Regions from separate parts of the Stenotrophomonas sp. YJH_SMC_73 genome, predicted to be linked through region 1. Evidence: predicted binding sites of a transcription regulator. Region 1 holds the regulator's gene; the other holds the start of a gene.

What was found. The regulator HrcA, encoded in region 1, represses chaperone genes, less so after heat shock. The targets are predictions, from matches to a motif close to TTNGCACTCNNNNNNNNNGAGTGCNAA.
Region 2: the regulator HrcA is predicted to act here: its motif matches at 7,817-7,843, upstream of AC5P8R_RS00420 (co-chaperone GroES).

Annotation. Positions count from the first base shown of each region.
Region 1 covers NZ_JCAFTJ010000007.1:23,045-38,079, reverse strand. Annotated here, with positions in the region: gene AC5P8R_RS12720 (ABC transporter transmembrane domain-containing protein) at 1-531, shown strand, start outside; gene AC5P8R_RS12715 (hypothetical protein) at 602-796, shown strand; gene AC5P8R_RS12710 (prephenate dehydrogenase) at 1,016-2,140, opposite strand; gene pdxY (pyridoxal kinase) at 2,137-3,045, opposite strand; gene AC5P8R_RS12700 (MFS transporter) at 3,660-4,859, opposite strand; gene AC5P8R_RS12695 (AraC family transcriptional regulator) at 4,932-5,729, shown strand; gene dnaJ (molecular chaperone DnaJ) at 5,790-6,914, opposite strand; gene dnaK (molecular chaperone DnaK) at 7,069-8,991, opposite strand; gene grpE (nucleotide exchange factor GrpE) at 9,174-9,689, opposite strand; gene hrcA (heat-inducible transcriptional repressor HrcA) at 9,753-10,817, opposite strand; gene recN (DNA repair protein RecN) at 10,933-12,594, shown strand; gene AC5P8R_RS12665 (LysR family transcriptional regulator) at 12,705-13,622, opposite strand; gene AC5P8R_RS12660 (SGNH/GDSL hydrolase family protein) at 13,720-15,027, shown strand.
Region 2 covers NZ_JCAFTJ010000001.1:80,458-95,492, reverse strand. Annotated here, with positions in the region: gene AC5P8R_RS00460 (DNA alkylation repair protein) at 1-39, opposite strand, end outside; gene AC5P8R_RS00455 (MarR family winged helix-turn-helix transcriptional regulator) at 36-536, opposite strand; gene AC5P8R_RS00450 (sensor histidine kinase) at 609-1,907, opposite strand; gene AC5P8R_RS00445 (response regulator transcription factor) at 1,940-2,647, opposite strand; gene AC5P8R_RS00440 (retropepsin-like aspartic protease) at 2,754-3,683, shown strand; gene AC5P8R_RS00435 (serine hydrolase domain-containing protein) at 3,751-4,914, shown strand; gene AC5P8R_RS00430 (DUF6445 family protein) at 5,007-5,618, opposite strand; gene groL (chaperonin GroEL) at 5,752-7,401, opposite strand; gene AC5P8R_RS00420 (co-chaperone GroES) at 7,483-7,770, opposite strand; gene AC5P8R_RS00415 (endonuclease) at 8,082-9,872, shown strand; gene cutA (divalent-cation tolerance protein CutA) at 9,941-10,279, shown strand; gene AC5P8R_RS00405 (protein-disulfide reductase DsbD family protein) at 10,276-12,657, shown strand; gene AC5P8R_RS00400 (TlpA family protein disulfide reductase) at 12,654-13,217, shown strand; gene AC5P8R_RS00395 (PepSY domain-containing protein) at 13,843-15,035, shown strand, end outside.

The DNA.
Region 1 (15,035 bases):
GACGTACGCCAGGTCGATCCGGCCGAGCTGCGCGCGCAGCTGGCGCTGGTGCCGCAGCAGCCGACGCTGTTCGCGGCCAGTGCGCGCGACAACATCCGCTATGGCCGCCTGCAGGCCAGTGACGCCGAGGTCGAAGCTGCCGCGCGTGCGGCCGAGGCCGATGGCTTCCTGCGCGCGTTGCCGCAGGGCTACGACAGTGAGTTGGGCGAACGCGGTGCGCGCCTGTCCGGTGGCCAGCAGCAGCGCGTGGCGATTGCCCGCGCACTGCTGAAGGACGCGCCGATCCTGCTGCTCGATGAAGCCACCAGCGCGCTGGACGCACAGAGCGAGCACAGCGTGCAGCAGGCGCTGGAGCGGCTGATGGCCGGTCGCACCACGGTGGTCATCGCCCACCGCCTGGCCACCGTGCTCAAGGCCGACCGCATCGTGGTGATGGACCAGGGCCGCATCGTGGCCGAAGGTACCCATGCCCAGCTTCTGGCCGAAGGCGGACTGTACGCTGAACTGGCACGACTGCAGTTCATCGATTGATGACGGCCGGCTAACATCGGCCGGACCAAGCTGGCCTCGCATCAGCAGCATCCGCTGAAGGAGGTACGCGATGTCGTTCCGTCAGTTCCCTGCAGTCGACAGCAATGGCGAAAGCCACATCATCATCGAGTTCAAGCCCGAGGCGAATGGCAGCGGGCATCACTCTGAATCCACGCCGCGTTACGAGCTGGATGACGGGCGTCATCTGGTTCGCAATGGCCGCGAATTCACCACCAGCGGCGGCGAACTGCGGTTGATGATCTAGCGCTGCCCACCTTGGTGGGCACTGGCCGTGTCGCCCTGCTCTGGTAGGTGTCGACCTCGGTCGACACGCGCTTTGCCAAGGGCAGTCGAGCAATGCTCGACTCCACAAGAAGGCGTGATCAATTTTTCACCAAGCATCTTGACAGCCTTGCCTGACAAGGGCTGCGCAGGGTTATCCACACGTTTGCTCAGAAACCATCCACACCGCCTGTGGATGAATTCAGCCCAGCACCCGTCCGATGCCGCTGGCGTCCACGTCGGCCGCGGCCCGGGTGATCGCCGCCGGATCGCTGCCGGCCACGAATCCGATGCGGAAGTGCACTTCACCGCCGGGCGTGCGCGAGGAATGGATCGAAGCCAAGCTGATGCCATGCTGCTCGAACACGTTCAACAGCTCGCGCAGCGAGCCAGGCCGGTCCTCCGGCAGGTGCACCGACAGCGCGTTGCGCTCGGTCAGATCGGCCAGCAGATACCCCACGCGTTCGAACGTGTAGTTGCCATCCGCCAGGGCCTGCTCGCCGAAGGCACTGCGATTGGCTGACAGCAGCTGCTCACGGAATGCAGCCCGTGCGCCGTCGTCGCCCTGTCCGACCTGCACCTGCAGGGCCTGCAGCTGCCCCACCAGCCGCTCCAGCATCGGCGCCACGTACGGGTTGCCGAACTGGATGTCTTCGTAGATCGCCGGATTCAGCGACAGGATGCGCGAGATGATCGCCGTGTCCAGCTCGAACGACGCCGAACGGTACGGCATCATCGCGGCCAGATCGCCCAGCTGCGGCTGGTACTGGCGCAGCACGCCTGCCTGCGCCAGGTGGGTGGCATGCACCATCGCCTGCACCAGCGCCATCATCTGGTCGTGGTGCTGCGGCGTCGCGCGCACGCACTCGGCCTGCAGCGCGGTGCACAGCATATCGACCCATGCCCGCCAGTGCTGCAGCCGCGCTTCGCAGACCACCATCACCCGCCCCTTCAGGGTCGGCGCCTTGGGTGGCGCGGTCATCGGGTGCAGTCCGACCACTTCGGCCTGCGAGGCCAGCATCGCCTGCACCGGTGCCTCCTTTACCGAGGTCACATCCAGCCACAGCCTGCCCTGCTCGCGGCCCGCCGATTGCCGCACGTACTCGGCGATCAACGCCGGCGTGTGCCGGATCGGTGCCGAGAACACCAGTACATCGGCCTGCGCCAGCAGGTGTTCCGGCGTGTGCGAGTCCGGGTCGGCCGGGTCATGGCCGATCACCTGCAGCTGCAGGTGCTGCTGGAAGAAGCGGCACAGCCAGCGCCCATAGGCACCAGCACTGCCGACGATGCCGACCGTGCGCGGCGTGCGTGGATCCAGGCCGCTCATGCCACGCGTTCAGCGCGGAAGCGCGTTCCTTCGGCCAGCGCCGCCGGCGCGGCAGCGATCACGTCGAACTCCTCGAAGCCGTTGTCCAGGGTCGCCTCCAGCGCCGCATGGGTGCCGGCAATCGCGCGCGAAATCGCCTGCTGCATCGACTCACCGCGCAGCAGGAACGACACCACCAGCGACATCAGCACGTCACCGGTACCGGCCACGTCCACCGGCAGCAGCGGTGAGGTCCAGCGCCAGGTTTCCTCGTGCCCGACCGCCAGGGTGACCAGCTCACCCGGGTTGCCGCCTACGCTGTGCGCGATCACCCAGTGCGGGCCACGATCCAGCAGCGTGCGCGCGGCGGCGATGGCATCGGCCTCGGCCAGTGCCGGCATGCCGGTCAGGCGATTCAGTTCGAAGGCATTGGGCGTCACCAGCCAGGCGTGCGGCAGCAGGCGCTCGGCGAAGATCGCTTCCAGGCCCGGTTCCACGTAGGGTCCGGTATGGGTATCACCGATCACCGGGTCCAGGCAGTAACGCAGCTGTGGGCAGGCCGGCAGGATGTTGTCCAGCCAGTCGGCGAAGGCCGCACCGTTGGCGGTGCTGCCGAAGTAGCCGGACACCAGCATCTTCGCCCGCTGCGGCAGGCCACGCTCGTGGGTACCCAGCAGCAGGTCGGCAAACCAGTCGGCGGGCAGCACGCGGCCCCGCGTAGTGTCGTAGAACGGCGCATTGCTCAGCAGCACGGTCGGGATTTCGGCGACGCGCACGCCCAGTGCGCGCATCGGCGGGACGGCGGCACTGTTGCCGGCGTGGCCGTACACAAGTTGCGACTGGACCGAGATGACATCGATCGGCGACGGCCCATCCGGCCGCTGGCGGCGGCCGTGGACCAGGTGGTTATCAAGGGATTCGCTCATGGCCGCATTCTACGCCCAAGGGAGTTTTCGGCAGGGCTTGCAGCCCTGCACCTGCCGAAGGCGAAGCCGAAGCAAGATCAAGAGCCGCATTCCGTGGGATGGCGGGGCGGTGTGGGTGGTCAGGACACGCCGTAAACCCCCCTCCGGGGTCCGGCCCAGCCGCTGGCGGCTGTGCGTTCGGGCGCTTGCGAAGCAGTGCTTCGCAAGCGAAGCGCCCTCACCCATGGGGGCTCGATGGCGCCATCCATGGCGCCAACGGTCCTGCCCACCCACACCGCCCCGCTTCTGACAGATTCCCGCGACTGTTGGTGGGTGCCGACCGTTGGTCGGCACATCTGTGGGATACCGAAATAAATCGGGGTCAGATCCGTTTTCCTTCGGAAAACGGATCTGACCCCAAGAGCCGTTCCGACGGATCGCAGGAAACTGTCGAAGGCGGGGTGGGTCCGGTTGCAGGGGTGTCCGCGGCATGGATGCCGCGGCCAAGCCCCCAGGGATGGGTTTACGGCGTCCCCTGCAACCGGACCCACCCCGCCAACCCACGGATAGCCCGCTTCTGCTGTTGACGTTGCCTCTGCAGGTGCAGGGCTGCAAGCCCTGCAAACCCAACCCCCTCAGTGAGCAGCAGGCCGCGATGGCGGCAGCCACGCCGCGACGATGCCCAGCAGTGGCAGGAACGCGGTCAGCTGATAGACGAATTCAATGCTGGTCCTGTCTGCCAGCATGCCCAGCACGGCCGCGCCAAGCCCGCCCATGCCGAATGCAAAGCCGAAGAACAGGCCGGACACCATGCCGATGCGGTGCGGCATCATCTCCTGCGCGTACACCACGATGGCCGAGAACGCCGAGGAGAGCACGAAGCCGATCAGCACTGCCAGCACTGTGGTCCATAGCAGATCGGCGTGCGGCAGCATCAGCGCGAACGGGGCCACGCCGAGGATCGAGGTCCAGATGATCGGCTTGCGGCCGATGCGGTCACCCAGCGGGCCGCCGAGGAAACCACCGGCGGCAGACGCCACCAGGAACGCGAACAGATGCAGTTGCGCCTGTGCCACCGGAATGCCGAAGTGGTGGATCAGGTAGAAGGTGAAGTAGCTGCCGATGCTGGCCATGTAGAAGTACTTGCTGAAGATCAGCACCAGCAGGATCGCCAGCACCTTGGCCACGGTGCGCGACGAATGCCGCGGGGCCATAGACGCGGTGTTGGCCGGACGCGGTGTGCCCAGGTGCAGTGCATACCAGCGGCCAACATAGGTCAGCAGCGCGATGCCGATCAGCGCGGCGCCGGCAAACCATGATGCGGCACGCTGGCCATACGGCACGATCACGGCCGCAGCGATCAACGGCCCCAGCGCGGTACCGAAGTTGCCACCCACCTGGAACACCGACTGCGCGAAGCCATGGCGACCGCCCGAGGCCAGCCGGGCGATGCGCGAGGCCTCCGGGTGGAAGATGGCCGAACCAATGCCGACCATCGCCGCAGCCATCAGCACCACCGCGTAGTTCGGCGCAAAGCCGAGCAGCAGCATGCCGCACAGGGTCGAGGCCATGCCGATCGGCAGCGAGTACGGTGCCGGGCGGCGGTCGGTGGCCATGCCGATCAACGGCTGGAAGATCGACGCGGTGAGCTGGTAGGTCAGCGTGATCAGGCCGATCTGGGTGAAGCTGAGGTTGAAGCCGCCCTTGATCACCGGATAGATGGCCAGGATCAGCGACTGCATCATGTCGTTGACGACATGGGAGGTGGAGATGGCGGCCAGCACGCCGGGAGCCACCGGGCGTGAGGTCGTTGCGGGAGAAGCCAGGGTCGACATGGACACAGTCAGGTTGGGGGCGAGCCACGCATGCTACGGTGGGCCCCCACTCCCTTCTGCCGCGTTCGGGTCATGGCCTATCGCAAAAAGGACACTCCCTGCCCGATCCGCGAGACCGCGCCGTGGAACGAAGTGCCGGTACACCGCCCGGTGACCAGCCGCGCCCGGCACTACCCGCCCGGTACCCACATCGCGCCACACCGGCATCGCCGTCACCAACTGGTCTTCGCCATGTCCGGCCTGATGGTGGTGCGCGCGGACGGTGGCCGCTGGGTCGTGCCCTCCACCCGCGCGATCTGGGTTCCGGCCGGCATGGTGCATGCGGTGGACTGCATCGCCGAGGTGCACATGCGCAGCCTGTACGTGGAACCGGACTTTGCACCGCAACTGCCGGATGGGGCGTTCGCAGTACAAGTGGCGCCGCTGCTGCGCGAACTACTGCTGGCGGCCAGCCTGATCGAGTCCGCGCACGTGGACGACAGCCGCGACGGTCGCGTGGTGCGCCTGCTGCTGGACGAGCTGCACCGCATGGACGTGCTGCCGCTGCACCTGCCCTCGCCCACCGACCCGCGCCTGCAGAGGATCTGCCAGCACATCCAGAAGCATCCCGCCGACGACGCCACGCTGCAGGACTGGGCCCAGGCGCTGCAGGTGGACGTGAAGACCATCCAGCGCCATTTCGCCGGCGAACTGGGCATGACCTTCGGGCAGTGGCGGCAGCAGGCGCGCCTGCTGGCCGCCCTGGAGCGATTGGCAGTCGGCGACAAGGTCATCGATGTGGCGCTGGCGATGGGCTACGACAGCCCCAGCGCGTTCACCAGCATGTTCAAGCGCCAACTGGGGCAGACGCCCGCGGCGTTTTTCCGCTGATCGCAAACGAAAACGCCGGGCATGACCCGGCGCTACCGCTCAACGCTTCGGTTGAAAAACTCAGGACGTCATCCGGTCCCAGAAGCCCTTCACGCCATCCATGAACGTCGCCGACTTCGGCGAATGCTTGCGTGCTTCCTCGCCGACAAAGGTGGCTTCGAACTGCTCCAGCAGCTTGCGCTGTTCGTTGGTGAGGTTGACCGGGGTCTCCACCACCACGCGGCAGTACAGGTCGCCCTCGCTGCGGCTGCGCACCGAACGCACGCCCTTGCCGCGCAGGCGGAACAGCTTGCCGGTCTGGGTCTCGGCCGGGATGCGGATTTCCGCTTCGCCGCCGAGGGTCGCCACGCGCACGGTGTCGCCCAGCGCTGCCTGCGAGATGCGGATCGGCACTTCGCAGTGCAGGTCGTCGCCATCGCGCTGGAAGATCGCATGCTCGCGCACGCGCACTTCCACGTACAGGTCACCCGGCGGCGTACCGGCCGGACCGGCCTCACCTTCACCCTGCAGGCGGATGCGGTCGCCGGTATCGACGCCCGCCGGCACCTTCACCGACAGCACCTTGTCTTCCTCGACACGGCCGTTGCCGTGGCAGGTCTTGCAGGGCTTGGCGATGATCTGGCCACGGCCGCCGCAGTTGTGGCAGGCCTGCTGCATGGCGAAGATGCCGCGCTGGATGCGCACCTGGCCGCGGCCATGGCACACATTGCAGGTTTCGACCTTGCCGTCTTCGGAGCCACTGCCATCGCAGTCGCCGCACTCGGCCAGGGTCGGGATCTCGATGCGGCGCTCGACGCCGCGTACCGCTTCTTCCAGGTCCAGCTCCATCACGTAGCCGATGTCGGCGCCGCGACGGGCCTGGCGCGGCCCACCGCCGCCACCGCCAAAAATGTTGCCGAAGATATCGCCGAAGATATCGTTCATGTCCGGGCCGCCCGGACCACCACCGCCCATGCCGTGCTCGAACGCAGCGTGGCCGTGGCTGTCGTACATGCGGCGCTTGTTGCCATCGGACAGCACTTCGTAGGCTTCCTTGCACTCCTTGAAGGAGGCTTCGGCCGCCGCATCACCCGGGTTGCGGTCCGGGTGGAACTTCATCGCACAGCGACGGTAGGCCTTCTTCAGCTCGTCGTCGGTGGCGGTGCGGGCAACGCCCAGCACTTCGTAGTAATCGCGCTTGCTCATATGGTGAATCTGGTTCCGGAAAGTCGGGATTCGTCAAAGCGGAAGAGCGGAACCAGGTCCGCTCTTGCGTCGGGCGCCCCGACACGCCGGTGGGCGGTCAGGACCCTGATGCGACAACGGGACGCTGATGGCCAGCGTCCCGTGTCGGTCCGGATCAGGCCTTCTTGTCGTCCTTGACTTCGGTGAACTCGGCGTCGACCACGTCGTCCTGCGCCTTGCCGGCGTTGCCGGCGTCGGCACCCGGGGCACCGCCCTGGTCGGCCGAAGCAGCGGCGAACAGCGACTGGCCGGCTTCCTCCAGCACCTTCGACTTGGCTTCGATCTGTGCCTTGTCGTCACCCTTCATCGCGGTTTCCAGGTCGGCCAGGGCCGCCTCGACCTTGCCGATGACATCGCCGCCGACCTTGCTGCCGTGCTCGGTGATGGCACTGCGGGTGCCGTGGATCAGGGCATCGGCCTGATTGCGGGCCTGCACCAGCTCCTGGAACTTCTTGTCTTCTTCGCGGTTGGCTTCCGCGTCGGCGACCATGCGTGCGATCTCTTCCTCGGACAGACCCGAACCGGCCTTGATCTCGACCTTCTGTTCCTTGTTGGTCTTCTTGTCCTTGGCCGACACGTGCAGGATGCCGTTGGCGTCGATGTCGAAGGACACTTCCACCTGCGGCAGGCCACGCGGAGCCGGCTCGATGCCGGACAGGTCGAACTTGGCCAGCGACTTGTTGAAGCGGGCCTGCTCGCGCTCACCCTGCAGCACGTGCACGGTCACGGCCGACTGGTTGTCCTCGGCGGTGGAGAACACCTGCGAGGCCTTGGTCGGGATGGTGGTGTTCTTCTCGATGATCTTGGTGAACACGCCGCCCATGGTCTCGATGCCCAGCGACAGCGGGGTCACGTCCAGCAGCAGCACGTCCTTGACGTCGCCGCCCAGCACGCCGCCCTGGATCGCAGCACCCAGTGCCACGGCTTCGTCCGGGTTGACGTCCTTGCGCGGTTCCTTGCCGAAGAACTCGGTCACCGCCTGCTGCACCTTCGGCATGCGGGTCTGGCCACCGACCAGGATCACTTCGCTGATGTCGCTCGAACGCAGGCCGGCATCGTTCAGGGCGACGCGGCACGGCTCGATCGACTTCTTGATCAGGTCTTCCACCAGCGCTTCCAGCTTGGCGCGGGTCAGCTTGATGTTCAGGTGCTTCGGACCCGAGGCGTCAGCGGTGACGTACGGCAGGTTCACTTCGGTCTGCTGGGCGCTGGACAGCTCGATCTTGGCGCGCTCGGCAGCGTCCTTCAGGCGCTGCAGGGCCAGCGGATCCTTGCGCAGGTCGATGCCCTGGTCCTTGTTGAATTCTTCAACCAGGTACTCGATGACGCGGTTGTCGAAGTCTTCGCCGCCCAGGAAGGTGTCGCCGTTGGTGGCCAGCACTTCGAACTGCTTCTCGCCGTCGACGTTGGCGATCTCGATCACCGAGACGTCGAAGGTGCCGCCGCCCAGGTCGTACACCACGATCTTGCGATCCTTGTTGTCGCCCTTGTCCAGGCCATAGGCCAGCGCGGCCGCGGTCGGCTCGTTGATGATGCGCTTGACGTCCAGGCCGGCGATGCGGCCGGCGTCCTTGGTCGCCTGGCGCTGGCTGTCGTTGAAGTAGGCCGGCACGGTGATGACCGCTTCGGTGACCTTCTCACCGAGGAAGTCCTCGGCGGTCTTCTTCATCTTTTCCAGCACCTTGGCCGAGATTTCCTGCGGCGCCATCTTCTTGCCGTCGCTGGTGGCCACCCAGGCATCGCCGTTGTCATGGGCCAGGATGCTGTACGGGACGTGGGCGATGTCCTTCTGCACTTCGGCGTCGGTGAACTTGCGGCCGATCAGGCGCTTCACCGCGTAGAAGGTGTTCTTCGGGTTGGTGACGGCCTGGCGCTTGGCCGAGGCGCCCACCAGGACTTCGCCGTCCTTGGTGTAGGCGACGATCGACGGGGTGGTGCGATCGCCTTCCGAATTCTCGATGACGCGGGCCTTGCCGCCGTCCATGATCGCCACGCACGAGTTGGTGGTGCCGAGGTCGATACCAATGATCTTGCCCATGGGGGAGACTCCTGAGGATGCTTGTTGGGGTCAGTCCAGCCGTTCGGCCGGTGGATGAATACGATGTGGGGGAGGCTCGTGGAACATTCAAGCCATCTCCCGAACGCTGTGTTTCCGGTCGCCCGGCGCGTTCAGCGTCGGGCCGGGTGACGGGACATTCCCGCCTTCCGGCCCTGGAGGGGTCAGTCGGCGGCCACCACCACCAGCGCCGGCCGCAGCAGGCGCTCGTTGAGCAGGTAACCCTTCTGGAACACGGTCACCACGCTGCCCGGGGCGGCGTCTGGGGCCGGCACCTGGCTGATGGCCTGGTGGTGTTCCGGGTTGAACGGCTGGCCGATCGGGTCCAGCAGGACCAGCCCGTTGTCGGCGGCAACCTTCAGCAGCTGCTTGTAGGTCAGCTCCAGGCCCTCGCGCAGCGGATGCGGGTCATCGCCGGCCGCCTTCAAGCCGGCATCCAGGCTGTCGAACACCGGCAGCAGCTCGCCCAGCAGCTTCTCGTTGGCGAACTTGCGGGCCTGCTCGATGTCACGGGCAACGCGCTTGCGCTGGTTCTCGAGGTCGGCGCGCTCACGCAGCGCATCGGCCTTGATCTGCTCGACCTCGGCGCGCAGGCGCTCCACTTCGTCGTTGACGCCGGCGGCGGCGGCCGCATCGGCGGCAGTCTGCTGGGATTCGATATCTGGATGTTCGTGGTTCATGTCTGGGTCCCTGGCGGTCAGTCTCCGCCTCCACCCACCCTAGTGTGGGCGGGATGCTGCGTTTCAAGCGTCGGATGTTCCAGGAGTGCGCCCGGCTGGCGAAAACGCCGCGCCGAGTACATCGGCAGTGGCCTGGACCAGCGGGATCATCCGGTCGTAGGCCATCCGCTTGGGGCCGATCACGCCCAGCACGCCCAGCACCTGGCCATTGGCGGTATAGGGGGCGGTGACCAGCGACACCCCCTGCAACGGCATCATCCCGGTCTCTTCGCCAATGAAGATGCGCACCCCCGGGGCCTGGATGGTGCGCTCCAGCAGCTGCAGGATCTCGCGCTTGCTGGAGAACAGCTCGAACAGCTCGCGCAGCCGCTCCAGGTCGGACAGGTCCTGCACCCCCATCAGACGGGTCTGCCCGGCCACCAGCATGTCATCGGCCGCCGGCTGCAGGGCCTGCTCGGCCAGCTCGATGCTGTGCGCCAGCAGCTGCTCCAGCTCCGAACGGGCATCACGCAGTTCCAGCAGCAGGCGGGTGCGGATCTCGGCCATCGGCAGGCCGGCGAAATGCGCGTTGAGGTAGTTGGCGACCTGTTCCAGCTGGCCCGGCGCGAACTCCTGGCGGGTCTCGATGACCCGGTTCTGCACCTCGTTGTCGGCGAACACCAGGATCGCCAGCACCCGGCGCCCGTCCAGCGCCACGAAATCGATCTGGCGGAACGCGAACTGCTCGCGCCGCGGGGCGCTGACCACGCCGACGAAGTGGCTCATCGCCGACAGCAGCTCCGAGGCGCTGCCAAGCAGGGCCTGGGTGCTGCCGCCGCCGGCCAGTTCCTGGCGCAGCCGGGCCAGCTCGCCTTCGCCCGGCGGCTGCATCTGCAGCAGGCTGTCGACGAACACCCGGTAGCCATGTGCGGTCGGGACGCGCCCGGCCGAGGTGTGCGGCGAAGCCAGCAGCCCCAGGTCTTCCAGGTCACCCAGGATGTTGCGGATGGTGGCCGGACTGACCTCCAGCCCGGCCACGCGCGCCAGCGTCTGCGAGCCGACCGGCTCACCGTCCTGGATGTAACGCGCGATCAGCGTGCGCAGCAGATGGCGCGCACGCGGGGCAAGCTGGTCGGGAGAACCGTGCATGGAATCAACCTGTGAGACACGGACACTAGATAATGGCGGCGGATCACCTTGGCAAGTCATTGGACCTCCCGCGCGCGCGTGCTAGCGTTGCGCGGCTGCTGACACCCCCTTACCCATGCTCAGACATCTTTCGATCAAGGATTTCGCCGTCGTCCGCGCCACCGAACTGGAGTTCGGGCCAGGCATGACCGTGGTTTCAGGCGAGACCGGCGCCGGCAAGTCACTGATGGTCGACGCGCTGGGCTTCCTGTCCGGCCTGCGCGCCGACAGCGGCGTGGTCCGCCACGGCGCCGCGCGCGCCGAGCTGTCGGCCGAGTTCGCGCTGGACCAGCTGCAGGCCGCGCGCCAGTGGCTGGCCGACAACGAGCTGGACGACGAGGAGCAGTGCCAGCTGCGCCGCGTGATCCGTGCCGATGGCGGCTCGCGGGCCTGGATCAACGGCCGCCCGGTGACCCTGGCGCAGCTGGCCGACCTGGCCTCGCTGCTGGTGGAGATCCACGGCCAGCACGAGCAGCAGGCCCTGCTGGCACGCCCATCACAGCTGGCCCTGCTGGATGCCTATGCCGGCAACGAGGACGAGCGCCGCCAGGTGCGCCGCGCCGCTGCGGCCTGGCAGGCCCTGGTCGATGAATCACTGGCGCTGTCGCAGCAGGGCGAAGTCAGTGACCGGATCGGCTTCCTGGAGCACCAGCTGCGCGAACTGGACCGCGAGGATCTGGAACCGGAGTCGATTGCCGCGCTGGGCGCCAGCCACCGCCGCCAGGCCCATGCCAGTGCCCTGCTGAGTGCCTGCCAGGCGGCCAGCAACCAGCTCAATGGCGACGACGGCAGTTCCGCGCTGGACCTGCTGCAGCAGGTGCGCCACGAGCTGTCGCGCCTGATCGAACACGACCCGCGCCTGGGCGAGGTCGACGGCCTGATCGAAAACGCCTCGATCCAGCTGCACGAAGCCCTGTCGCTGCTGGACCGCGTGCATGACGACCTCGACGCCGACCCGGAACAGTTCGAGGAGAACGAGCGTCGCCTCGGCCGCCTGCACGACCTGGCCCGCAAGCACCGTGTGCCGATGGACGAGCTGGGCGCGCAGCGCGAGCGCATGCACGCCGAAGTGGAACAGCTGCGTGGTGCTGACGAACGCCTGCAGCGCCTCGCCGGCGAGATCGACAAGGCCGCTGCGGCGTGGCGCGTGCAGGCCGGGCTGCTGACCGCCAGCCGCCGCGCCGCCGCTGCCGAGCTGTCGGCCACCACCACCGGCATCATCGCCGAGCTGGGCATGGGCGGCGGCCAGTTCCTGATCGAGCTGGAACCGCAGGACGCCGGCAAGCCCGACCCGCAGGGTGCCGAGCGCGTGGAATTCCTGGTGGCGGCCAATGCCGGACAGCCACCGCGTGCCCTGCGCAAGGTGGCCTCGGGTGGCGAACTGTCGCGCATCTCGCTGGCCATCGAAGTGGCCGCGCTGGACCTGGATGCAGTGCCGACCATGGTGTTCGACGAAGTCGACTCCGGCATCGGTGGCGCGGTGGCGGACATCGTCGGCCAGAAGCTGCGCGCCCTTGGCGAGAAGCGCCAGGTGCTGTGCGTGACCCACCTGCCGCAGGTCGCCTCGAAGGGCCATGCCCATTACCGGGTCAGCAAGGCCCCGGTGGAAGGCATGACCCAGAGCGCAGTGGAAAAGCTGGACAGCAAGGCGCGCGAGGAAGAACTGGCGCGCATGCTCGGCGGCGTGGAAGTGAGCAAGGAAGCGCGCGCCGCCGCACGCAAGCTGCTGCAGGTGTAACGCCGGCCGAGCCGAGCATTGGCTCGGCTTCCGCACGGTAGTGCCGGCCGCTGGCCGGCACCCCGATGCGGGTGGATGAAGATCATGAGGTTGCCGGCCAGCGGCCGGCACTACCCCTGTGGCTGCGTCAGATCGACGTTCTCCACCAGGAAATCAAGAAACGCGCGCACCCGCAGCGGCAGGTAGCCGCCCTGCCCCAGGAACACCGCGTGCACCTCTTCCAGGTCACCGGGATTGGCGTCCTCCAGCACCGGCAGCAAGCGCCCGGCGGCAATGTCCTGCTGCACCTGGAATGCTGCCAGCCGCGCCATGCCCAGCCCACCCAGCACCAGCTGGCGCAGCGCATCGCCGTTGCTGGCGCGCGCGTTGCCACTGGGCAGCAGCATGCGTTCGCGCCCGTCCTGCAGCAACGGCCAGCCCTGCATCGCGCGCGCATGGCCGATATCCAGCCGGTTGTGCGACTGCAGCTCCTCGGCAGTGCGTGGCAGCCCGTGCCGCTGCGCGTAGGCCGGTGCAGCCACGATCATCATCCGCGTCGCACCCAGCCGCCGCGCCACCAGGCTGGAACTCTTCAGTGGACCGGCCCGCACCGCCACGTCGGTGCGCTGCTCAAGCAGGTCGATCACCTCGTCATTGAGGGTCAGGTCCACGCCTACCTGCGGGTTGCGTTCGAGGAACGCCGGCAGCAGCGGCAACAGGAAATGCTGGCCGAACGGCACGTTGGAGTTGACCCGCAACCGTCCACGCGGCTCGGCATGGGCACTGGCACAGCGCTCGGCCTCTTCCAGGTCGGCCAGCACGCGCAGGCCGCGCTCGTAGAACGCGCAGCCTTCCGGGGTCAGCTGCAGCTGGCGGGTGGAGCGTTGCAGCAGGCGCGTACCCAGCCGCTGCTCCAGCCTGGCCACCAGCTTGCTCACTGCTGATGGCGTCATGTCCAGGGTGCGGGCGGCGGCGGAGAAGCCACCGGTCTCGATCACCCGCACGAACACTTCCAGTTCGCCGGATCGGTTGATGTCGGGTCGCGCCATGACGATGAATCCAGTTCACAGATGATTGTCCATGCGCAGTCTAGTTCACAGATGACCCCGGAATCACCATGGCGTTCCCTCCACCCGGGACCGCCCGATGAACCGCTTGAGCCAGCTCACCGCCACCGCCCTGCTCGCCCTGTCCGGCGTCGCCAGTGCCGCATCCGGCCCGCACTGGGTCACCAGCTGGCAGGCCAGCCCGCAACCGGTCTGGGACGCCGATTTCCTGTTCCCGACTCTGGTTCCGGCCACGCTGCAGGACCAGACCTTCCGCCAGACCGCGCGCATCAGCCTGGGCGGGCCCCGGCTGCGGGTGCGGCTGAGCAATGCCTACGGCACCCAGCCGCTGCGGATCGGGGCGGCCAGCGTGGCCGCGGGCGCGGGCGCCACCCCGCAACCGCTCAGCTTCGACGGCCAGCCCGGGGTGTTGATCGGTGCCGGCCAGGAACGGCTGAGCGATCCGCTGGCGGTGGCCACGGAAGACCACCAGGCGCTGCAGGTCAGCGTCTTCGTGCCGGGGCCGACGCCGGTGCAGGCGTTCCATTGGGACGGCCGCCAGACCAGCTGGATCGCCGGCGGCAATCAGGCCCGGGCGCGCGACCTGCAGGGTGCCAGTTCCACTACCGCACGCCTGTTCCTCACCGGGATCGAGGTCGAGGCCGCCGCCAGTGCGCGTAGCGTGGTGGTGATTGGCGACTCGATCACCGACGGCGCCACCGCCAGCCTCGACCAGGACCAGCGCTGGACCGACCATCTGGCCGCGCGTCTGGCACCGCGCGGCGTCGCGGTGGTCAACGCGGGCATTTCCGGCAATCGGCTGCTGAGCGACGGCATGGGCGAGTCGGTTCTGGCCCGCCTGCGGCGTGACGCACTGGATCAGCCCGGCGTCGCCAGCGTCATCGTGCTGATCGGCATCAACGACATCAGCTGGCCCGGTACTGCCTTCGCCCGCGCGCAGCCCCGGCCCAGCCTGCCCGAGCTGCAGGCCGGCTATCGTGCCCTGGCCGAACAGGCCCACCGGCGGGGTCTACGCATATTCGGCGCCACCCTGATGCCGTTCGCGGGCGCCCTGCCCGGCACGCCGCTGGACGACTACTACCACCCGGACAAGGAGGCCCTGCGCCAACAGCTCAATGCATGGCTGCGCAGCAACAGCCCGTTCGACGCTGTGATCGACCTGGACGCGGCGCTGCGCGACCCGGCCGATCCGTCACGGATGGCCGCCGCCTACGACTCCGGCGACCACCTCCACCCGGGGGATGCCGGCAACCGGGCGATGGCCGAGGCGGTGGACCTGGAGATCCTGCTCGGTTGCAAGGGGTCAGAGCCCTTTGCTGGCGCAAAGGGATCCGACCCCGCAGAGCGCCCGGGGCCGGCCCCCTTTCCTGGAGGGAAAGGGCCCTGACCCCGGCA
Region 2 (15,035 bases), on a different contig from region 1:
GAGTGCATGCAGCCTTTGCGCAGGAACGGGCGTGCTCATGCTGCCGATTCCCGCCCGCCGTCCGTGTGCTGCCAGACCTTGTGCAGCAGCTGCGACAGCTGCTGCTGTTCACCCGCATCCAGGCCGTCGAACAGGCCGCTGATCCATTGCGTGTGCTGCTCGAACAACGACTCGGCCAAGCGCTTTCCCGGTGCGGTCAATACGATCTGCAGACGGCGGCCATCCCCGTCATCGCTGCGACGCTGCAGCAGGCCTTCACGCTGCAGGCCATCGAGCAGGCCGCTGATGGTGGCACGGGTCACGCCGGCACGCTCGGCCAGCAGGTGCGGCGGCAGCGTGCCACCGGCCCCGTGCAGCAGGAACAGCACGATGAAGCGGCCCTCGCTGAGCCCATGCGGTGCCAGCCGCGCGGCGCAGTCGCGATCGATCGACGAGGACAACGAGAGCAGCTGGAAGCACAGGCGCAGTTGCGCGATGTTGGCGTGGCCGCGTCGCTGCGATTCCTCCAGCAGGGCCTGATGCTTGGCTTCGATCATCTCACTAACACGATATGGTTAGGAGCCTAATCATATAACCGGATAGCCGCCATGTGTAAACCACAGCCGATATCAGCGGAGCTTTCCCAGCAGCAGGCGCGCGATCAGCCCGCCGCCCTCGCGGTGCAGCAGCTGCAGTTCGCCTGCGTGACGCCTGGCCACGTTGGCGGCCATGGCCAGTCCCAGCCCGGTCCCACCGGTAGCGCGACTGCGCGAGCTTTCGCTGCGCTGGAATGGTTGCAGCAGGCGGACACGATCAGCTTCGGCGATACCCGGCCCGCGATCCATCACATCCAGCTGCACCCCATGTCCCCACACGGCGACATGCAGCTCCACGGCGCCCGCGTAACGCTCGGCGTTGTCGATGAGATTGTCGACCGCGCGCCGGAGCAGCAGCGCATCGCCATGCCACGGCAGCGTATCCGGGCACTGAAGCGAAATGTCGACCCCGCGCAGCAGCGCCCCTTGCAGGCATTCCTGCAGCAGGTCAGCCAGATCCAGCGAGCGCATCTGCAAGGGCTGCAGCTCGCCGCGTGCATAGTCCAGCACCTGCTCGATCATCGCGTCCATGCGTTCGATGTCCGCCACCATCCGGGCGGCCTGTGGTGCGGGAGCGAACTCGGCGCGCAGGCGCAGGCCGGTCAGGGGCGTGCGCAGGTCATGCGCCACTGCCGCCAGCATATGGGTCATGTCCTGTGCCTGGACCCGCAGGCGTTCGCGACCGGTGCTGATCGCGGCGGCCAGCATCTGCACTTCGCGTGGGCCATCGTCGGGCAATGGCGACTCGGCCTGCAGGTCGACGCGTGCGCTCGCTTCGGCCAGGCGCCGCAGCGGGCGCCCCAACCGGATCGACGCCCACGCCGCCAACGGCGCCAGCAGGATCGCACCGCCCAACAGGGCGAGCATCACCTGGCGGCGCCAGGCCGCCAGGTCACTATGGTCGCTGCCGACCACCCGCCAGCGGCCGTCGGCCTGGCGCATCCCCAGTTCAAACGGCGGCCACTGCATCGCGGTCAGCAGCGCGGCCTGTGATTTCAGCACGCCAGCACGACCGGAGGCGTCCAGTACCGCGCCACCCTCGATGACCTGCACATCGGGCGCCCTGCCCTGCCCCGTCCATGCCAGGCGTACATCCTCGGCCGGCATGCCCATCTGCGCGGCCGCCAGCTGCGCGAGCCAGTCGCTGGCGCTACCTTGGGGGGGCGCGTCCTGCGTCGCCCTGCGCAATCCCAGTGGCGCCGGCGCCTGTTCCCCACGCAGTACCTGCATCGCATGGTCCAGCCGCATCGGTGGCGGCGCGGGCCGGGGCATCCAACCCACCACTGCAACACTGACCAGGGTTGCCAGCAGCAGGCTGGCCAGCGCCAGCATCGCGATCCAGCGTGTGGTCGACCACCGGCTGCTCACAGCACCTGTACCTCAGCGTCGAAGCGATACCCTTCCCCGCGCAGTGTCTGCACGAGGGCTTCTGCCCCGGACGCGGCCTGCCCGAGCTTGCGGCGCAGGCGGCTGATCGCGAGGTCGATGGCACGGTCCACGCTGTCACTGGCTTCTCCGCGACTCAACTGCAGCAGCTGCTCACGCCCCAGCACCCGCCCGGGACGTTCGGCCAGCGCCAGCAACAGGGAAAACTCGCCACGACTCAGCACCAGCTCGGCACCGTCCGGTGCGAACAGGCGACGCTGGTCGGGCAGCAATCGCCAGCCATCAAACCGCAGCTCGCTGGCCACCTGCGTGCGCAGCTTGTCCTGACGGCGCAGCAGTGCGCGTACCCGCGCCAGCAGTTCACGCGGATCAAAGGGTTTGGCCAGGTAGTCGTCCGCGCCCATCTCCAGGCCGATCACGCGGTCCGGTGCAGCCCCCATCGCCGACAGCATCAGGATCGGGATCGCCCTCGCCTGCAGCCTGCGGCAGACCGACAGCCCATCCTCACCGGGCATCATCCAGTCGAGGATGATCAGGTCCGGTCGTTCGGCCTGCAGCAGCACGTCCAGTGCCGCCGCATCCGCCGCCAGGCGTACCTGGTAGCCGTGCAGCAGCAGGTGGTCGGCGATGGCGTCGCGGATGCTGGCATCGTCGTCGACGACGATGACACGGATGGGAGTACTCATTCGGACAGTATCCAGCACCTGTGTATCAGGACGGTATCAGCGCCGATATTCCGGCGATACGCCGCCGTGCGCCAATGGTCACCCACGATCACTGCGGAGTCTTCCCTTGCGCCTCTTCCTGTTGCCCCTGTTCGCCGCTCCCTTGCCTGCGCTCGCCTCCAACGCCGCCGCGCACATCCTGCCGATGTGGATGCAGGGCGGTCATCCGGCGGTGGCCGTCTCGCTGGACGGGCGCGCCGAACCGCTGCGCTTCGTGGTCGACAGTGCCGCCGGGGCAACGCTGGTCGATGCCCGCGTCGTGCGGCGCTATGGCCTGGAGGATGCGGATGCAGAGGTATCACAGGCGCAAGGGGCGAGTGCAGCTTCGGCGCGGTTGCAGCGCATGCGCAGCACGTCCTGGCAGCTGGGCAGCTGGCAGCTGCAGGCCCAAGCCATGAACGTGGATCTGTCATCGTTGCCGAAGGATGATGATCCAGCCATCGACGGCTTGATCGGCAACGATCTGACCGGGCGCTGGGACACCCGTTGGGACTTCGGCCGCAATCAACTGGCGCTGTGGACACCCGGCGGATTGAACCTGGAAGGACCGGGTTGCCAGCCCAATGCGCTGCCCGGCCGCACTGGCGGCCTGCGCCAGTTCGGCTTCATCACGCTTGTACTGGGCGCGCCTGCGGTGGACGCCATCGCCGTGGTCGACACCGGTGCCGCACAGACCGTCCTCAACGCCGAAGCCGCCCGCGCACTGGGGCTGCGCACCGACGGCAGCGACGCGCGGGTGCGGGTGCGTGAAAAGGGCACCGAAGGCCTGGGCGGCGGCAAGCAGGCAACCTGGCTGTACACCCTGCCCGGCATGACCGGCGGCGGCTGGCAGCACCCGTCGATGGAGGTCCGCATCAGCGAACTGCCGGTGTTCAAGGCGATCGGCCTGGAGGGCCGGCCGGCGCTGATCCTCGGTGCCGATGCAATGCGCGGCGGCCAGGTGGACATCGGTGCCGGCGCGGCGCGGATCTGCCTGCGCCGGCCGCAGGCCAGCTGACATCTGGCGATGACGCCAGCGGCAGCCCGGCGTAGCATCACCGTGCGCCCCACCAGGAGTTCCACGCATGTGCCGTGCCACCCTGATGTTGCTGACGCTGCTCCCGCTGGCGGTACTGGCCGCGCCGCCACCCGTGCCCTCGCCCACTCGCATCGATGCCGAAGCACGGCGGCTGATGCAGGCGGCCCATGCGCGCGGGATGGCGCTGGCGGTGATCGATGACGGCAAGGTGGTGCATGTGGCCGCCTACGGTGAACGCAACGCCGCAGGCGAGCCGCTGCGCACCGACACCGTGATGTATGCCGCATCGCTCACCAAGATGGCCTTCGGCCACCTGGTCGCACAGCTGGCGCAGGACGGGGTGATCGATCTGGATGCCAGCATCGCCACAGCTCTGGACGTGCCGCTGCCAGACTACCCGCCCGAACCGAAAAAGTACGCCGACTACAGCGTGCTGGCGAGTGATGCACGCTGGCGCCGGCTCACGCCGCGAAAGCTGCTGAATCACGCCAGCGGCTTTGCCAACTTCGGCTTTCTCGAACCGGATGGCCGGTTGAAGTTCCACTTCGAGCCCGGCAGCCGCTACGGCTATTCCGGCGAGGGCCTGATCCTGCTGCAGTTCGTGATCGAACGTGGGCGACTGGGCGAGGATGTGGGTGCGTTGATGCAGCAGCGCGTGTTCGATCGCTTCGGCATGGCGCGCACCAGCATGTCGTGGCGCGCGGATTTCGCCGGCAACCTGGCCGATGGCTGGACCGTCGAAGGCAATACAGAGCCGCACGATCAACGCAGCCGTGTGCGGGCGGCAGGATCGATGGATACCACCATCACCGACATGGCCCACTTCGCCGCCGGTTATGTGCGCGGCGATGGGCTGTCTGCGGCAATGCGCAGGGAACTGGTGCGGCCGCAGCTGCCGATCACCACCGCCAGCCAGTTCCCAACGCTGCAGCCGGAGCTGCCCGTTGCGCAGCAGCACCGGGATCTGGCCGCGGGCCTGGGCGTGGTGACCTTCCGTGGCCCCCAGGGTGCAGGCTTCTACAAGGGCGGCCACGACGATGCGGTCGGCAACACCCTGGTGTGCATCAAGCGGCACAAACGCTGCGTGGTAATCCTGGGCAACGATGTACGGGCCGAGGCCACCTTCCCGGCACTGGTGGCGTTCGTGCTGGGTGATACCGGCGTGCCATGGCAGTGGGAGTACGGCGCGGCGAAGGCCTTCGTCGAATGAAGGCGCGATGATCCCTGGGCGGGGAGTGCGGAGGGATGGGAGCAACCATGCATGGCGTGTGGATCCACCTCACGCGTGGATGCCTGCTCCGCTCAGCGCGCCTGCTCGAAGAACATCAGGTACACCAGCCGGCCATTCTCCGGGCGGTCGCCGAACGCTGGCCCGGCGGTATGCCAGAACCAGGGCCGCAGCAGCACCAGCCGGTTGAAACGCATCGGGATGCGCATGGTCATTTCCCACTGGCTGTCGTCGTTGCTGTCGCGCTCGATGATGTCACGATGCATGTCGCCGCCGTTGGCATAGCCCAATGCGGCCAGCTCCGCTGCATCCAGGGCCATGCGCTCGGTGCCGGTACGGCGGTGGCGGAAGAACTCGGTGCCGCCCTCGCAGTGCTCCGGTGCACTCAGGTAGAGGATGCCCGACCAGTGCGAGTGATCGGCGTGCACCTTGGCGCGGCCGGTGTCACCGGCCAGGGTAAGGCGGAACTTGCCGTGCGACTGCAGTGGGTTGACCGGCCGCAGCGGTTCGTTGACCAGCCGCGAGACCGCGCCGGACAGCCCATCCAGTTCCAGCCGCTGCTGCGAATTGCGGCCGGGGAATGCACCCTCCTGCACCGGATAGGTCAGGCCCAGCGCCGCCTGGCGCAGCCCCTGCGCATCGGCAGGAGAAAGGAAGTCGTCGACGACGATGAAGGAGGTAGGCATGGCCACCGAGCGTAGCGATGCGCTGCTGCGGCGGCAACCGGGCAACGAAAAACCCCGCCTTGCGGCGGGGTTCTTCCTTGCATCGGGAGGGCGTGCCGACCAGGGTCGGCAACGACCGCCGGGGGACGTGGACTTAGAAGTCCATGCCGCCCATGCCACCCATGCCGCCCATGCCACCGGCGCCACCCATGGCCGGCTCGTCCTTCTTCGGAGCTTCGGCAACCATGGCTTCGGTGGTGATCATCAGGCCAGCGATCGAGGCGGCGTTCTGCAGCGCCGAACGGGTCACCTTGGTCGGGTCCAGGATGCCGAACTGCAGCATGTCGCCGAACTCGCCGGTGGCGGCGTTGTAACCGAAGCTGCCGGTGCCTTCCTTGACCTTGTTGATGATGACCGACGGCTCGTCACCGGCGTTGGCCACGATCTCGCGCAGCGGGGCTTCCATCGCGCGCAGGGCGATCTGGATGCCGTGGTTCTGGTCTTCGTTGGCGCCCTTCAGGCCGGCCAGCGCGGTGATCGCGCGGACCAGGGCAACGCCGCCGCCCGGAACCACGCCTTCTTCAACGGCCGCACGGGTCGCGTGCAGGGCGTCGTCGACGCGATCCTTCTTTTCCTTCATTTCGATTTCGGTCGAGGCGCCGACCTTGATCACGGCAACACCGCCGGCCAGCTTGGCCACGCGTTCCTGCAGCTTCTCGCGGTCGTAATCCGAGGAGGTGTCCTGGATCTGGGTCTTGATCTGCGCCACGCGTGCATCAACGTTGGCCTTGTCGCCGACGCCGTCGATGATGGTGGTGTTCTCCTTGGAGACCTGCACCTTCTTGGCGCGGCCCAGGTCCTTGATGGTGGCCTTCTCCAGCGACAGGCCGACTTCTTCGGAGATCACGGTGCCGCCGGTCAGCACGGCCATGTCTTCCAGCATCGCCTTGCGACGGTCGCCGAAGCCCGGGGCCTTGACGGCCACGACCTTGACGATGCCACGGATGGTGTTGACCACCAGGGTGGCCAGCGCTTCGCCTTCGACTTCCTCGGCCACGATCAGCAGCGGCTTGCCGGCCTTGGCGACGCCTTCCAGCACCGGCAGCAGGTCACGGACGTTGGAGATCTTCTTGTCGTGCAGCAGGATGAACGGGTCATCCAGGTCAGCGGTCTGCGACTGCTGGTTGTTGATGAAGTACGGCGACAGGTAGCCGCGGTCGAACTGCATGCCCTTGACCACGTCCAGCTCGTTGTCCAGGCCCGAGCCTTCTTCAACGGTGATGACGCCTTCCTTGCCGACTTCCTTCATCGCGTCAGCGATGATCTGGCCGATCGACTCGTCCGAGTTGGCCGAGATGGTACCGACCTGGGCGATCGCCTTGTCGTCGGCGGTCGGCTTGGAGATGTTCTTCAGCTCGGCGACGGCGGCCGAGACGGCCTTGTCGATACCGCGCTTGAGGTCCATCGGGTTCATGCCGGCGGCAACGGCCTTGGCGCCTTCGCGGATCAGGGCCTGGGCCAGCACGGTGGCGGTGGTGGTGCCGTCGCCGGCATCATCGTTGGTGCGCGAAGCAACTTCCTTCACCATCTGCGCGCCCATGTTCTCGAACTTGTCAGCCAGTTCGATCTCCTTGGCGACGGAGACGCCGTCCTTGGTGATGGTCGGCGCGCCGAAGCTCTTTTCCAGCACGACGTTGCGGCCCTTCGGGCCCAGGGTGGCCTTGACGGCATTGGCGAGAACGTTGACGCCGCGCACCATGCGCGAACGGGCGTCTTCACCGAAACGAATATCCTTGGCAGCCATTGCATTTACCTCATTGGTAGCGCCGGACGATGCCCGGCGGCTGGGAGTTTGGGATCAGGTTGAAACAGGTCGCGCCGGGGCTCAGCCGATGACGGCGAGCACGTCGTCTTCGCGCAGGACCTTGTATTCGACGCCTTCGCTCTTGTACGAGCTGCCGGCGTACTGGCCGTAGATGACCTTGTCGCCGACCTTCAGCGACGGCGCGCGCACGTTGCCGTTGTCCAGCGGCTTGCCGGGGCCGACGGCCACGACCTCACCCTTGGTGGACTTTTCCTTGGCCGAGTCGGGGATGACGATGCCACCGGCGGAGATTTCGTCGGCTTCGATCGGCTTGACCACAACGCGGTCGTGCAGCGGCTTGATGCTCATAGGAGACCTCTTAAGTGATTGATTGGTCTAAAAAAGTCCGGCGATGTTAGCACTCACCCCAAGCGAGTGCCAGAACCGCACGTGAAGAAACCCGACAACGTCGGGAGCAGGGCAGAGATGGAGCCCCGCCGCCCCCTTTCAAGGGCGGAATGAAAAAATTTTTCCGCCCGCGCGCCTCGGCCAAGGCGTCGGTCTTGGACAATTTCGGTGACAAGCGTCGCACTGTCAGATATCTGACGTTCATTTACGACAAAGTGTCACTGGATCGGCCTTAGGCTCGGTCAGGCATTCCCAATCACAAGGAGTAGTCGATGCGATTGCTGTCCCCGCTTGCCGCCGCCTGCCTGCTGGCACTGGCCGCCGCGCCGGCCCAGGCCGAGGTTTTCATCAACGAACTGCACTACGACGACAGCACCGCCGCCGGTGACGTCGGCGAAGCCATCGAAGTGGTCGCCACCGCCGGCGAGGACCTGTCCGGCTACCGCCTCTACCTCTACAACGGCAGCAATCCTTCGGCGGCCGCGGTCTACGCCAACAACCCGGTCCCGGCCGGCACCGCCGCCGGCTGCGGCAGCGCGACCATCGCCGTGGTCAACTACCCGACCAACGGCATCCAGAACGGCCCCAACGACGGCATCGCCCTGGTTGATGCCAGCGGCAAGGTGGTCCAGTTCCTCAGCTACGAGGGCGCCATCACCGCCTCCGGTGGCCCTGCCGCCGGCATGACCAGCCAGAACATCCCGGTGGCCGAGACCAACAGCACGGCCGCGGGCACCTCGCTGCAGCTGACCGGCAGCGGCAGCCAGTACACCCACTTCACCTGGGCCGAGTCGGCCAGGCAGACCTTCGGCAGCTGCAACAACGGCCAGACCTTCAGTGGCGGCGGAACCCCGGGCCCGAACACACCGCCGTCGGTCTCCACCACCACCCCGGCGCAGGGCAGCAGCACCTTCCCGGCCGCCGCCGACCTGGAAGTGGTGTTCAGCGAGACGGTGAACCTGGCCAGTGGCGCCTTCGCCCTGAGCTGCGGCACCTCCGGCAGCGTGCCGTTGACCTTCCCGGCCAGCGGCCGCAGCGTGAAGCTGTCCACCAACACTGCGCTGGTGGCCGGTGAGGCCTGCCGCTTCGACATCCGCGCCGCGCGCATCACCGACCTGCAGGGCGCGCACCCGGCCGCCGACAGCCGCATCGCCTTCACCGTGGCCAGCACCGGCGGCAATCCGGACCCGGGCAACCCGGGCGTGCCGGCCGGCTATTACTCCAAGGTCAACACCAGCAGCCCCAGCCAGCTGCGCTGCTCGCTGCATGCCACCATCAAGGGCCACACCGCCTACCCTTACAGCGGCTCGGGCACCAGTACCTGGACCATTCTGGAAATCGCCGACGAGGATCCGAACAATTCCGGCAGGATCCTCGATGCATATCGCAACCACAGCTACGCCAAGGTGACCGATCGCGCCGGCAGTGGCAGTGGCCTGAAGTACAACCGCGAGCACACCTGGCCGAACTCGCTGGGCTTTGCCACCACCACCGGTGACAAGGGCCTGCCGTACGCGCCGTATACCGACACCCACATGCTGTACCTGACCGACGCGCAGTGGAACGCCGACCGTGGCAACAAGCCGTTCGGCAAGTGCGACGCCAACTGCGGCGAGCGCGCCACCGAGGCCAACAACGGCCAGGGCGGCGGCAGCGGCGGCTATCCGGGCAACTCCAACTGGGTGCGCACGCCGGACGGCAACACCGGCACCTTCGAGGTGTGGGGCAAGCGCAAGGGCGACATGGCGCGTGCGGTGATGTACATGGCGATCCGTTACGAGGGCGGCAAGGATGCGGCCACCGGCCAGTCCGAGCCGGACCTGGAGCTGACCGACGACCGCAGCAAAATCGTCAAGACCAGCAGTTCGCCGGCCTACATGGGCCTGCTGTCCACGCTGATCGACTGGCACCTGTCCGATCCGCCGGATGATGCCGAGCGTGCGCGCAATGACGTGATCTACAGCTTCCAGGGCAACCGCAACCCGTTCATCGACCACCCCGAGTGGGCAACCCCGGCCCTGTTCACCTCGGCCAAGCCGGCCACCTGCCAGCTGGCCAACTGACCGCGCAACGCAGCGGTCCACTGCCGCCGCCGGGCCCTGACCCGGCGGCGGCCCTATACTCGGCGGTCATGTCGACCGTCGATCCCGTCCTGCTGCTGTTGACCACCTGCCCGGACCGGGCCAGTGCCGAGCGCATCGCGCACGCGCTGGTCGGCGAGCGCCTGGCGGCATGCGTGACCCGCCTCGATGGCGCGCAGTCGACCTACCGCTGGCAGGGGGAGGTGACCACCGACGCCGAACTGCAGCTGCTGGTGAAAACCACCGCGAGCCGCGTCGATGACGCAATTGCCCGGATCGTCGCACTGCATCCGTATGAACTCCCGGAGTGCATCGCGGTCGAAACCCGGGCCGGCCTGCCGGCGTATCTGGACTGGATCCGGGCACAGACCCGGGAGGACACTGATTGAAGACTCTGTTTGCGCGCGGCGCCGCCTTGTGCGCCCTGTTGTGGCTCTCGCTGCCGGCCTTCGCGCTGGATGAGAAGGACCTGCTGCCGGTGGACCAGGCGTTCGCGCTGACCGCCAGTGCCCCCGAACGGGGCCAGGTGCAACTGCAGTTCAAGATCGCACCGGGCTATTACCTATATCGCCACCGCACCAGCGTCAAGGCCGACCCGGCCTTCAATGCCGGCGCGCTGCAGATGCCCAAGGGCGACAAGCACCACGACGATTTCTTCGGCGAAGTCGAGACCTATCGCGAGCGCCTGCAGGCCACCCTGCCCGGCACGCCGTCCGAGGCTGCCGGCACCATCAGCCTGGAAGTGCGTTACCAGGGCTGCGCCGATGCCGGTGTCTGCTACCCGCCGCAGAAGCGCGTGGTGCAGGTCACCCTGCCGGGCGCCGGTGCGGCGGCGGCGGTGCCTGCCGCGCGTGCCGGTGCGGCCAGCCCGTTCAACAACCCGCTGGCCGGTGCCGGCAACAGCGGTGGCCTGCGCCTGCCGGGCGCGGCCAACAACAGCCAGGCCCTGCCGCTGCCGTCGGAACAGGCGTTCGGCTTCGATGCCATCGCCAGTGACGGCAACACCCTGCTGCTGCGCTTCAGCCCAGCGCCCGGCTATTACCTGTATCGCGACCGCACCTCGCTGAAGCTGGAAGGCAGCGCCGGCGTGCTGGCCGGCAAGCCGCGCTGGCCAGCCGCGCAATCGCATCGCGACGAGCACTTCGGCGATGTCTCGGTCTACTTCAACCAGGTGGAAGTGCCGCTGCCGCTGCGCCGCACTGTCACTGATGCCGTCGACAGCACCCTGGTGGTGACCTTCCAGGGCTGCCAGACCGATGGCATCTGCTACCCGCCGATGACCCGCCGGGTGAAGCTGTCGATTCCCGCTGGCAAGCTGTCCGCCAGCATTGACCAGGCGCCAGCGCGCAACGAGGTGATCAGCCCGCTGCCCGCCGCCGGCGTGCCACGTGAATCCGCCAACGGCGCACCGTTGCGCCTGCTGCCGACCGTCCCCAACGACGGCATTGCCACTCCCGCCGCCAGCGGCAGTGAGGGTGCGCGCAATGAGTTCGCCGCCGACGCGCGCGATGGCAACGCACTGCGCACGCGCCCACCGGCGACAACCCCGAACCCGGACCGTTCGTTCGTCTGGGTGCTGCTGCTGGCGCTGGCCGGTGGCCTGGTGCTGAACCTGATGCCCTGCGTGCTGCCGATCCTGTCGCTGAAGGTGCTGAGCCTGGCGCAGAGTGGCGAAAGCCCTGAGCGGGCACGCAGCCATGCCCTCTGGTACACGCTGGGCGTGCTGGTCGCGTTCGCGGTGATCGGCGCGCTGATGGTGGGCCTGCGCGCGATCGGCAACGCCGTCGGCATCGGCTTCCAGCTGCAGCACCCGGGCGTGGTGGCGGCGCTGGCCTACATCATGTTCGCGGTGGGCCTGAGCCTGTCCGGCGTGTTTACCCTCGGCGGTGGCATCGGCAACCTCGGCCAGTCGCTGGCCAGCCGCAGCGGGCCGGCCGGCGATTTCTTCACCGGTGCGTTGGCCTGCCTGGTCGGCAGCGCCTGCGTCGGCCCGTTCATGGGCGGGGCGATCGCCTACGCGTTCATTGCCCCGCCGCTGAAGGCGATGACCGTATTCCTGTTCCTCGGCCTGGGCCTGGCGCTGCCGTTCCTGCTGATCGGCTTCGTGCCGGCGCTGGCACGCCGCCTGCCCAAGCCCGGCCCGTGGATGGAAACGCTCAAGCACGTGCTGGCCTTCCCGATGTATGCCACCGCACTGTGGCTGCTGTGGGTGCTGGGCAAACAGCGCGGCGTGGACGGCATGGCACTGGTGCTGGGTGGCCTGCTGCTGTTCGCCTTCGGCCTGTGGCTGTTCGAGCGCAATCGCTGGACCGGCTCGCGTGCGGTGACCCTGCTCGGCGTGCTGCTGGCGATCGGCGCGCTGGTTCCTGCCTGGGGCGTGACCCAGCTGGCACCACCGGCGCGGGCCGCACAGGCCGCCAGCGAGAACGTGGTCGAGTATTCGCCGCAGTTGCTGGACCGCCTGCGTGCGGACAACCGCGTGGTGTTCGTCAACATGACTGCCGACTGGTGCGTGAGCTGCAAGGCCAATGAACGTGCCGTGCTGTCGCGGCCGGAGTTCAAGGAACTGCTCAAGCGCACCAACGCGGTGTACATGCGCGGTGACTACACCAACGTCGACCCGCAGATCACCACGTTCCTTGAAGAGCACAAGGCCGTGGGCGTGCCGCTGTACGTGGTGTACGGCCCGGGTGCGCCGCCGACCGTGCTGCCGACCCTGTTGACCCAGGCGGTGGTCGAGGAAGCGCTGCTGCGCACCGCACGATGAAGTGGCAACGGCCAGCGCTGCTGTGGACAGCGGTGCTGGCCGCCGGCCTCGGCCTGTGGGCCGGGCATCGATTCTCACCCGGCCCGTCTGCACCGGCCGCGCCAACGACGGCTTCCACAGCGACGGCCGTGAAGCCTGCCCTGCAGGTGGGTGATCCCTTGCCGGCGCTGATCCTGCCGGACCTGGCGGAACAACCGCTGGACCTGCGCGCCCGCTTCGCCGGCCGGCCGCTGCTGATCAATGTCTGGGCCAGCTGGTGTGCGCCCTGCGTGGAAGAGATGCCCGAACTGGCCCGCTTCGCCGAAGCCCAGGGCGACAACGGTGTGCAGGTGCTGGGCATTGCGCTGGATGCCCCGGACGACGTGCGCGCTTTCCTGCTGCGGGTACCGGTGGACTACCCGATCGTGGTCGAGACGCCGGGGCCAGGCGATGCCAGCGTGCAACTGGGCAATACGCAGGGCCTGCTGCCCTACAGCGTGCTGTTCGATGCACAGGGGCGGCGGGTGAAGGCAAAGCTGGGGCCGTTCGCCCACGGCGAGATCGACGGCTGGGTGAAGTGAGGGTGTTTTTGCAGGGCTTGGAGCCCTGCACCCTGCTCAATGCAACGGCAACAGCCAAAGCGGGCTTTCCGTGGGATGGCGGGGCGCTGTGGCTGTGCAGGACACGCCGTAAACCCGTCCGTGGGGGCTCGATGGCGCCATCCATGGCGCCAACGGTCCTGCACAGCCACACCGCCCCACCTTCGACAGATTCCGGCGGCTGTTGGTAGGTGTCGACCTTGGTCGACACATCTGTCAGATATCGATATTCAGAACGGAATCAGACCCCGTGCCGACCAACGGTCGGCACCCACCAAAGCAGAACGCCGTTCCGACAGATCGCAGGAAACTGTCGAAGGCGGGGTGGGTCCGGTTGAGGGGGCGTGAGCGCCATGGATGGCGCGACCGAGCCTCCATGGACGGGTTCATGGCGTCCCCCGCAACCGGACCCACCCCGCCTACCTGCTAAAAATCCACTGTTTGTGCTGTTGCCGGCCAGCGGCCGGCACTACCGCGGGTGCCGGGCGCAGCCCGGCCGGCAACCCCTGCTTGACCGCAGCCGGGGCGCCGCGGAGAATTCCGCGACTAATTCTCATTTGCTGTTGCGCAGGATGCGGGCGGCAGCCTCCCGGGCCCCTCTCCTTCGATGTTCAAGAACGTCCTGTTCCAACTGCATTGGCTGCTGGGCATTACCGCCGGTGCCGTCCTGGCCCTGATGGGCCTCAGCGGCGCCATGCTGTCCTTCGAGGACGAGCTGCTGCGCGCGGCCAATCCTGGCTTCGCTGAGATCGCCGAGCACCATGCGGACGGCCAGCATCCCCTTGCACTCAGCGAACTGGTGCCGTTGCTGCAGGCTGGCAGCGAGCGCCCCCTGCAACGCCTGCGCGTGGATGCGACCGGACAGCGGCCGTCGGTCGCGCGCTTTGCCGGCGGCAAGGAACACTGGGTGTACTTCGATCCGTACAGCGGCGAGCGCTTCAGCGCCCTGCGCGGGCAGGCATTCTTCGACGTCGTCGAGGACCTGCATCGCCACCTCGCTGCCGGTGAGCGCGGCAAGTGGATCACCGGCAGCTGTGCAATCGCGCTGCTGTTCTTCACCCTGTCCGGTCTCTACCTGCGCTGGCCACGACGCTGGTGGCACTGGCGCAGCTGGCTGGCGGTGGAGTGGACGCGCAGCGGCCGAGGCTTCCTGTGGAGCCTGCACTCGGTGGTCGGCACCTGGGTGCTGCTGATCTACCTGATGAGTGCGCTGACCGGCCTGTGGTGGTCGTTTGACTGGTACCGCAACGCGGCCAACACGCTGCTCGGTGTGGCGCCGGCGGCAAAGCACACGGTTGCCGCCGACGCGGCACTGGACGTCCATCGCATCGAGGCCACGCTGTACGCGCTACCCGGCGTGCGCACCGGCTTCATCGACCTGCGCCTGCCGGAGAAGCCGGGGCAGGCGCTGAACGTGCGGGTGATGGCCGGTGATCCGTCGCAGCGCGGCGGCCACCACGACCGTGCGCATGACCTGCTGCAGCTCGATCCGGCCAGCGGCGCGGTTCTCGATGCCCGCCCGTACGCACGCCAGGGCGCGGGCGGACAGCTGGCCACCAGCGTGTTCGCGCTGCATTCGGGCAGCTACTTCGGTGTGCCCGGGCGCGTGGTGGTGATGCTCAGCAGCCTGGGCATGAGCCTGTTCTTCATCACCGGCTGGATGCTGTACCTGGACCGCCGCCGCAGCCAGCGTGCAGCGCGAGGGCTGCGCCGCGCGCTGCCGGCCACGACCACCGATGGCCGTAGTCCGCCGTGGCTGGTGGTGCATGCCAGCCAGAGCGGACTGGGCGAACAACTGGC